2 linked regions of the Pseudobacter ginsenosidimutans genome follow. Each later gene encodes a partner of the first gene's protein in a complex. Links are inferred from orthologs where the notes say so. Each region holds a gene or a part of one and is shown on either strand. Other genes may lie near its edges.

Region 1 (4,803 bases):
CGCCGGCCTCATGGCCAATGGCGCCCAAATGAGCGAAAAGGAATTACAGCACTGGATGGACAATGCCAATTCTCCCGCCCTCAGCGAATACATCGTTCCCTGGGTCGCTTCTGAACATCCGAAAGCCTGGAACCTGGGCCTGAAATGGATCGCCTCCAAAAAAGAACTTATCGCAGCTGCAGGCTGGAACACCCTGGCAGGTATATTATCTCTTAAGCCTGATGCAGAACTTGATATTGCCGCTATCCGAGATCTGATGGAACAGGTAAAAGAGGAAATCCAGACAGCCCCTAATCGTGTACGTTATACCATGAACGGTTTCATCATCGCCGCAGGTAGTTTCGTTCCCGCATTAACGGCAGAAGCCATCCAGCTGGGCAGAAAGATCGGCGTGGTAAGTGTGGATATGAACGGGACAGCCTGCAAAGTGCCCTTTTCACCCGACTATATCCTGAAAGTAAAAGACAGGGGGACTATCGGCAAAAAGAAGAAAACGATAAAGTGTTAGCGAGACCTACACAGAAAAAGAAGTCCCGCATCCGCAGGTCTTGCTCGCATTTGGATTTTCAAACGTAAACCCTCTTGCATTCAATCCATTCTCATAATCGATCTGCATACCAGTCAGGTAGAGCCCGTGTGACGGGTTCATGATAAAGCTCAGCCCTTCGTATTCATACACTGCATCGCTGTCCATTTTCTGATCGAAGCCCAGCAAATAGCTGAATCCTGAGCAACCGCCACCCTTCACGCCCACCCGGAGCATGAGGCTGGTATCGAATCCCGGTTCACCCATCAGTCTTTTGATTTCTGCAATGGCGCCGGGCGTGAACAACAGAGGAGATGCATTTTTCGTTTCCATAAATACAAAAATACGACTACCCGTTATTTTATTACATTTGTCCCACTTAAAAACGACCCTTAATGACTTTAACGACCACGGAATTGGTGCTTTCCCTCGCCATCGCCCTGAGCCTTGGCGGAACCCTGGCATATATGTTCTGGAAGCAAAGAAAGGAAGTGAAAACCCTGATCGAGAAGAAAAAAGCCGGTATTGCGGAAAACGACAAACAGGCTGCCAATATCCAGGGCCTCCAGCTGGGAGCCTATGAGCGCCTGATCCTGCTCACAGACCGCATCGCTCTCCCCAACCTGATCAGCCGCGTGAACCAGCCTGGTCTCAGCGCAAGGGAAATGCAATCCCTGCTCACTATGAATATCAAACAGGAATTTGAACATAATGTTACCCAGCAGATCTATGTTTCAGCAGAATCATGGGATGCAGTGCGTAACCTCAAAGACCAGAATATTCTCATCATCAACCAGGTGGCCAGCTTCCTTCCCGCAGAAGCTAGCGGGCAGGATCTCAATCATGCCCTCCTGGAAATGCTTGTGCAGAATCCCAAAGCAACACTGCACACTGTTGTATCAGATGTGCTGAGCTTTGAAGCGAAGAAACTGATGAAATAAAGAGTGCTAAATTTTGCTTGCTATGTCAGAAGAAAAGAAAGTATTTACCGATAGTGGAATCGAGATAAAACGATTGTATACCGATCCCGTGCCGATGAGCGAACAACCCGGAGAATTCCCTTTCACCAGGGGCGTTCAGCCGGACATGTATCGCGGCAAACTCTGGACCATGCGCCAGTACGCCGGCTTCAGCACCGCGGAAGAAAGTAACAAACGATATCACTACCTCCTTTCACAGGGTGTGATGGGCCTCAGCGTTGCCTTCGATCTGCCTACACAGATCGGGTACGACAGCGACCATGCCCTTGCAGAAGGTGAAGTAGGAAAAGTAGGTGTGGCCATCGATAGCCTGGAGGATATGCAAACCCTCTTCAAAGGCATCAGGCTCGAAGATGTGTCAACCTCCATGACCATTAACGCTACTGGTTTTATTTTGCTGGCCTTCTACACAGCACTCGCCAAACAACAGGGCGCCGATCTCAAAAAGATCTCAGGCACCATCCAGAACGATATCCTCAAAGAATACGCAGCACGCGGCACCTACATCTATCCACCCAAACCGAGCATGCGCATCATCACAGATATATTTGAATGGTGCAGCATGGAAGTCCCAAAATGGAATACCATTTCCATTTCGGGTTACCATATCCGTGAGGCAGGCAGTACAGCGGTGCAGGAGATCGCTTTTACTTTGAGTAACGGTCGTGCTTATGTGAAAGCTGCGCTGGAAAAAGGACTGGATATTAATGTTTTTGGAAAGAGACTTTCTTTCTTCTTCAATGCGCATAACAATCTCTTTGAGGAAGTGGCCAAGTTCCGTGCTGCGCGTCGCATGTGGGCGCAGATGATGAAGGAGCTCGGCGCTACCGATCCGAAAGCGCAGATGCTTCGCTTCCATACACAAACCGGCGGCAGCACCCTCACGGCGCAACAACCGCTCAACAATATTGCCCGCGTTACGGTTCAGACCATGTCGGCCGTACTGGGCGGCACGCAATCGCTTCACACCAATGGCTATGACGAAGCATTGAGCCTGCCTACAGAAGAGGCCGCACGTATCGCGCTTCGCACACAGCAGATCGTGGCTTACGAAAGCGGCCTGGCCGATACCGTAGACCCGCTGGCCGGCTCCTACTATGTGGAAGCCCTCACCAATGAGGTGGAAGCACAGGCCTGGAAACTGATCCATAGCATCGATGCCATGGGCGGCAGTGTATCTGCCATTGAACAGGGATTCATCCAGGACGAGATCGCGCGCAGCGCTTACAATTACCAGCGCGAGATCGAAACCGGCGAAAAGATCATCGTTGGCGTGAACAAATTCCAGGTGAATGAAACTGATTCCATCCCCCTTTTCAAAATAGATGATTCCATCCGTCAGCTGCAATCCGAAAAGCTGGCTTCCCTGCGCAACCGGCGTGATCCCGCCCGTGTTGACCAGATGCTGCAATTGCTGAGCGACCGCGCCACCAATGGCGAGAACATCATGCCGGCAGTGCTGGAAGCAGTGGAGAACCTTTGCACGCTGGGAGAGATCGCAGATACGTTGCGCGAAGTGTTTGGAGAATACAAGGGATAACAATAAAAGCCGCGTATGCCAGGCGGCTCGCGTTGCCGCGGTTAACTTCTGTTCGTTTGTCTCCGGCGAACATTCTACCCGCATTTTCTGTAATTTACCGTATGGCTTACCATACCACCACCGTCAGTACAGACGCAGAACTGCAACAGATCCTGCAACTGCAGGCGGAAAATCTGCGCACCAACATTTCCGCTGAAACCCAGCAACAACAAGGCTTCGTCTCCCTTCAGCACACTCTTCCGGTGTTGAAACAAATGCACGATATAGCACCCAGCATCATTGCTGTAGACGGAGATCAACTGGCCGGTTATGCACTCACCATGCCCCGCGAATGCAGCCATATCGTTCCGGACCTGGCACCCATGTTCAGTTCCTTCGATCAAACACCCTGGAATGGACGTCTGTTGAGCGAATACAGATTTTATGTAATGGGACAGATCTGTGTAGCCGAAGCCTGGCGCGGACAAGGCGTTTTTGATGCGCTTTACCAACAACACAAAACCAGTTACAGCAAGGGTTTCGACTGCATCGTTACCGAGATCGCTACCCGAAACCTCCGCTCCATACGGGCGCATGAGCGTGTTGGTTTCAAAACCATCCATGTCCACCAGGATGAACTGGACGAATGGGCTGTTGTACTATGGGATTGGAGCTGATACATTTTTTGATTATTTTCAGCGTACCAAAAATTGGAATGCTCATGCAGAAACTCCTGGCAATCGCCTCTACCCTCCTATTTCTCGTCACCAGTTTAACTAACGTTGTAGCGCAACCGAGCACTGCCGCCATACACGCAAAAGCGGAATCACTCAAACCCAAACTGATCGAATGGAGAAGACATATCCATCAGCATCCCGAACTTAGCAACCGTGAAGTGAATACTGCCGCTTATGTGGCCGAGCTGCTCCGCTCCTTCGGACTGGAAGTGCAGACAGGCATCGCCAAAACCGGCGTAGTGGCGATACTAAAAGGTGGCAAACCTGGTCCTGTTGTGGCTTTGCGTGCAGACATGGATGCGCTTCCTGTAAAAGAAAGAGTAGACCTCCCCTTCAAATCAACTGTCACAGCAGATTACCTGGGACAAACGGTTCCCGTAATGCATGCCTGCGGACATGACACCCATATTTCCATGTTACTCGGCACAGCACAGCTACTATCGTCGATAAAGAAAGATGTTCCCGGCACCGTTAAATTCATCTTCCAGCCCGCTGAGGAAGGCCCTCCAGGTGATGAAGAAGGCGGCGCGGCGCTGATGGTGAAAGAAGGAGTAATGGACAATCCGAAAGTGGACGCCATCTTTGGTATGCACATTCAATCCGAAATTGAAGTAGGAAAAATTCAATACAAATCCGGGGCCTTTATGGCCTCATCCGATTGGTTCACCATCCAGGTGAAAGGAAAGCAATCACATGGATCACAGCCCTGGAAAGGCGTAGATCCTATAGTGGCAGCTACCGCCATCATCAATGGTTTGCAAACCATCGTAAGCCGTCAATCAGAATTACCCAAAGCACCGGTGGTGATCACTGTAGGGAAATTCAACAGCGGCGTTCGTCCGAATATCATGCCCGAGGAAGCGATGCTCGAAGGCACAATCCGGACCCTCGACAGCAAAATGCAACAGGAAACGCATGAGCGGATCAAAAAAATGGCTACCGGCATCGCCAGCACTTATGGCGCCACCGCGGATGTGCATATCGATACAAAAACACTCGTCACCTACAATGACCCCGCTTTGGTGAAACTGATGACGCCAT
Region 2 (3,936 bases), 5.7 Mb from region 1 along the record:
TTATTTTCGCCAATAGAAAGTTGATTGTTCACCCATTGATCCCCCAAACGTTTTTATGAAGATTGCCGGTTTCACCATTATCAGGAACGCTGTTATGAACGACTATCCCATTGTGGAAGCCATCGCTTCCATCCTTCCGGTAGTTGACCTGATGATCGTTGCCGTTGGAGAAAGCGAAGATGATACGCTTCAACTGATAGAAAATATTCCTTCAGAAAAGATCCGCATCGTCAAAACTGTTTGGGATCCCAAAGCCAAAAAAGGCGGGGAGATCCTTGCCATCGAAACCAATAACGCATTCAGCCATATCTCCGAAGAGTACGACTGGGCTTTCTATATCCAGGGGGATGAAGTGGTGCATGAACAATACCATGCTGCTATCAGAAAGGCCGCTGAAAGATATAAGGATGATAAAAGAGTGGAGGGATTGCTCTTCAACTATCTCCATTTTTATGGCACTTACGATTATGTGGGCGACAGCCGCAAATGGTACCACAAGGAAGTACGCATCATCCGCAATGATAAATCCATTCAGTCTTACAAAGACGCCCAGGGCTTTCGCCGCAATGGAGAAAAGCTGAACGTGAAGCAGATCGATGCATTTGTTTATCATTATGGTTGGGTAAAGAACCCGCACCAGATGATGGCCAAGAAACGCAATCTCATGCAGTACTGGTCTGAGCAGGAAGATGTAGCTGCTAAATTCCAGGAGCAGGATTTTTTCGATTTCTCAGATTTCGATTCCCTGGAAAGATTTACCGGCACACATCCTACGGTTATGTTGCCGCGCGTTGCAAGCCGTAACTGGCAGATCGATCTGGATGTTTCGCGGAAAAGATTCAATTTCAAAGGAAGGGTATTGTATTGGATCGAGAAGAAGACCGGTAAACGTTTCTTCGATTTCAGGAATTACAGGGCGATCTAACGCTGCCGGGCAGCCGAATATAAGATATCATATCATTTTCTTCACCGGAATAAAATATTTCTCTCTTGACCAACTGGCCATCAATGCTGGAAAAGATCAAAGGCGGCAACCGAAAGAGCCTGGCCAGGGCCATCTCTTACGTGGAAAATGAAGTGGAAGGCTATGACCAGTTGCTGGCTTCACTTCCGGAAAATGAACACACAAAGATCATCGGCATTACCGGTCCTCCGGGAGCAGGTAAGTCAACTCTCGTGGATGCGCTGATCGGCGTACTCACTGCCAAAGGAATGAAAGTGGGTGTACTTTGTGTAGACCCGTCTTCGCCTTTCAATTTTGGAGCGCTGTTGGGAGACCGCATCCGCATGAGTGAGTGGTACGACCATCCCGGCGTTTATATCCGCTCACTCGCCACCCGCGGCTCACTGGGTGGACTGCATCCAAGGATCATCGAGATCACAGAACTGATGAAGGCCGCAGACTTCGATTATGTAATAGTGGAAACGGTTGGTGTAGGACAAAGCGAAGTGGAAATTGTTGGTCTCGCTGATATCACCGTTGTGGTTGTTGTGCCTGAAGCCGGCGACGAAGTGCAAACCATGAAAGCAGGTCTCATGGAGATCGCCGATATTTTTGTTGTGAACAAAGCCGATCGTCCCGGTGCTGATCTTTTTGTGAAGAACCTGCGCCTTATGCTGGCGCCTGTATTCACCACCCATCAGTATGAAATTGCTGTGGTGAAAACAGTGGCTTCGCAGAAAGAAGGGGTGGACAAGCTTTTCGAAAAGATCACCAATTTCCTGCAGCATCCTGTGCACGAATCAAAAAAGCCCTGGCTGCTCACGGAGCGCGCCTGGTTCCTGATACAACAATACAAAATGAAAGGACTCAGTAAAGACCAATTGAAAGAAGCTGTGGAAGCGGCTTTGCAACAAGGGCATTTCAATCTCTACCGTTTTGTGCAATCCTGGCTCTGATTGGTTCACTGCCTGCCGGGAGATATTCCCAACGGCGCATCCTGCAAAGATGAATTGAAAAATGTGTTGAAGCTTTGAATGAGTTCTCCGAATTATGCCGCTTTATTTCCCTTGTACCACCTGTATGCTACAATACCAATGATGGCAATCGGCGTGAATGCCAGGTAAACGATACCGGTATTCAAAGCCTTGGCCGGCTTCTCACCCAGTTGCTGCGCGGTTTTTGTGCAGATAGAACATTGCGCAGTTGCGGTTGCTGCTGAGATAACAACCAAACCTAATATGAAGATGATCTTACGCCACGTTTTCATGATCCTGGAATTATTGGTATGCAAAAATACAACTCAATTCCATTTGTAGACATAGTATTTGCAACCGGTAAAAATTACCATTGAGAAAGGAATTTGGGGATTCTATAGGTATTGGTCGCATTTATTTCCACTTTTCACTACCTGATAATTATGTTTGTGATCAGGATGAATTGATCCTGCCCCGCTACGTACTACATAGGATGAGATCACTATTATTTTATTAAAACCGCTAAGCAGACTATGAACCGGCAGACTTTCCTGTATGCGATCCTTATCTCTTTTTCCATTTCCTGCGGCAAGTCAGGCAATCCTCCCGCAAAGCAGGAACTAACTGTAACACCCAATTCCATTACGCTGGGCGGTTCAAAAGGCGAAAAAGCCACCGTCACTTTACATGCAACCATGGACTGGACATTATCCATATCACCATCTGTTACCTGGCTTACGTTCAACGTCAGTGAAGGCGCTGCCGGCCATCATGAAATTCAGATCACTACCAGTTCTGATAATTTTGATGCGGAACGGACAGCTACATTCACCATTATTCCCATGGGTATGAATGGAGGATCAATGCCTTCAAAGCTGGAACCGGTTACAGTAAAACAACAAAGTAAGGCCGGTAGTTTTTCTGTGAATAAGTCAGACATGCTGATTGCTGGCATAGAGCAGGAACTGGATTCTTTCAGGATCAGTTCAAATATAGGATGGACCATTACTACCACGGCAAGCTGGTTAACGCTGGGCACAACTACGGGCAGCAACAATGCAAAAATTGAGATCATCAATAAGGCAGATAATTTCTCCGGTGTTGAGTTGACCGGTACTATAACGGTGACGCCTGCACTAAGCAGTATTCCAGCACATGTGATCAATGTGAAGCAGGGGCCCTGGAGCCGTTGTTATGGAGGCAGCAGCTTTGATGAGATCATTGCTTCCGCGAAGGCAACTGATGGAAGTCTTGTACTGGCTGGTAATACAGAGAGTATGGATGGCGACCTCGCGGCCAATCATGGACTGGGAGATATTTTGCTGGCCAAAACAGATGCCAATGGTAAGAAACTCTGGCAGAAAGCATTTGGCGGGTCTGGCCAGGATGAAGCCAGGAGCGTAACGGTTGCTTCCGATGGCGGAATTCTGGTAGCCGGCGTTACGCGCAGTAACAATGGAGATGTAAGCGGGCTCAAAGGAAACGATGATGCCTGGGTGTTCAAAACTGATGTGAATGGTAATCTGCTCTGGCAGAAAACCTATGGCGGCACTGGCTGGGATGAAGGCAATTGCATATTGGCTACCACGGACGGCGGTTTCGTGCTCACCGGTAAAGCAGGCAGTACCGATGGTGATTTTGCCGGAGCAGGCAATAAGAATCTTTTCTTCCTCAAAGCCAATAGCAGTGGCGTTGTTTCCTGGGTTCGCCTCTATGGCGGCGCCAATACTGAGTATGGAACGAATATCCTCAACACTAACGATGGGGGCTACCTGCTGGCAGGATCAGTTACCAGCATCGACGGCGATGCAGCCGGCAATCCCAATACAATCGGCAAACCCTGGCTCATCAAAACTGATGATAAGGGTATCCTGGTCTGGCAAACAACCATCAATCATAACCGGTTTGCCATTGCAGGAGGAATGATAAATAGTGGAACAGGTTTCATCGTTTGTGGCAAGCGGCAGATGGACAATACCATTCCCGGAGTGGGTATGAACGATGAAAATGTTTTTGTAA

Evidence for each region. The genes of interacting proteins can lie anywhere in the genome.
Region 2: the proteins of FSB84_RS27990 (region 1) and meaB are in contact, whole or in part, in a crystal structure (PDB 8DPB), measured with the Methylorubrum extorquens proteins. The link is inferred for Pseudobacter ginsenosidimutans from one-to-one orthologs. Residues at the interface, in SOR27001.1 of Methylorubrum extorquens: Glu577, Glu578, Asn579, Asp580, Gly581, Arg582, Arg583, Arg585, His596, Ala604, Ser605, Ala608, Asp609, Gly611, Phe612, Asp613, Val614, Asp615, Ile616, Gly617, Pro618, Leu619, Glu625, Arg628, Gln629, Val631, Glu632, Asn633, Asp634, Glu661; in SOR26638.1 of Methylorubrum extorquens: Arg20, Ala21, Ala24, Arg25, Thr28, Ser32, Arg33, Arg34, His37, Thr98, Gly99, Gly100, Ser101, Ile102, Leu103, Lys106, Thr107, Ala110, Ala113, Ile114, Asp115, Arg116, Ala118, Phe119, Ile120, Arg121, Pro122, Pro124.

Annotation. Positions count from the first base shown.
Region 1 is NZ_CP042431.1:7,179,169-7,183,971, forward strand. Bases 949-3,767 are described here. They hold FSB84_RS27990 (acyl-CoA mutase large subunit family protein), read left to right. Parts: upstream 949-1,489; coding sequence 1,490-3,046; downstream 3,047-3,767. Other genes in these bases: FSB84_RS27985 (DUF7935 family protein), read left to right, coding at 949-1,467; FSB84_RS27995 (GNAT family N-acetyltransferase), read left to right, coding at 3,148-3,702; FSB84_RS28000 (amidohydrolase), read left to right, coding at 3,747-3,767. Outside these bases: FSB84_RS27975 (DNA alkylation repair protein), read left to right, coding at 1-508; FSB84_RS27980 (HesB/IscA family protein), read right to left, coding at 515-859; more of FSB84_RS27985, read left to right, coding at 922-948; more of FSB84_RS28000, read left to right, coding at 3,768-4,803. UniProt on the Escherichia coli protein: Catalyzes the interconversion of succinyl-CoA and methylmalonyl-CoA. Could be part of a pathway that converts succinate to propionate.
Region 2 is NZ_CP042431.1:1,437,917-1,441,852, reverse strand. Bases 1-2,944 are described here. They hold meaB (methylmalonyl Co-A mutase-associated GTPase MeaB), read left to right. Parts: upstream 1-990; coding sequence 991-1,899; downstream 1,900-2,944. Other genes in these bases: FSB84_RS05855 (BACON domain-containing protein), read left to right, coding at 2,451-2,944; FSB84_RS05860 (DUF6814 family protein), read right to left, coding at 1,992-2,210; FSB84_RS05870 (glycosyltransferase family protein), read left to right, coding at 56-925. Also shown: more of FSB84_RS05855, read left to right, coding at 2,945-3,936. UniProt on the Escherichia coli protein: Binds and hydrolyzes GTP. Likely functions as a G-protein chaperone that assists AdoCbl cofactor delivery to the methylmalonyl-CoA mutase (MCM) ScpA and reactivation of the enzyme during catalysis.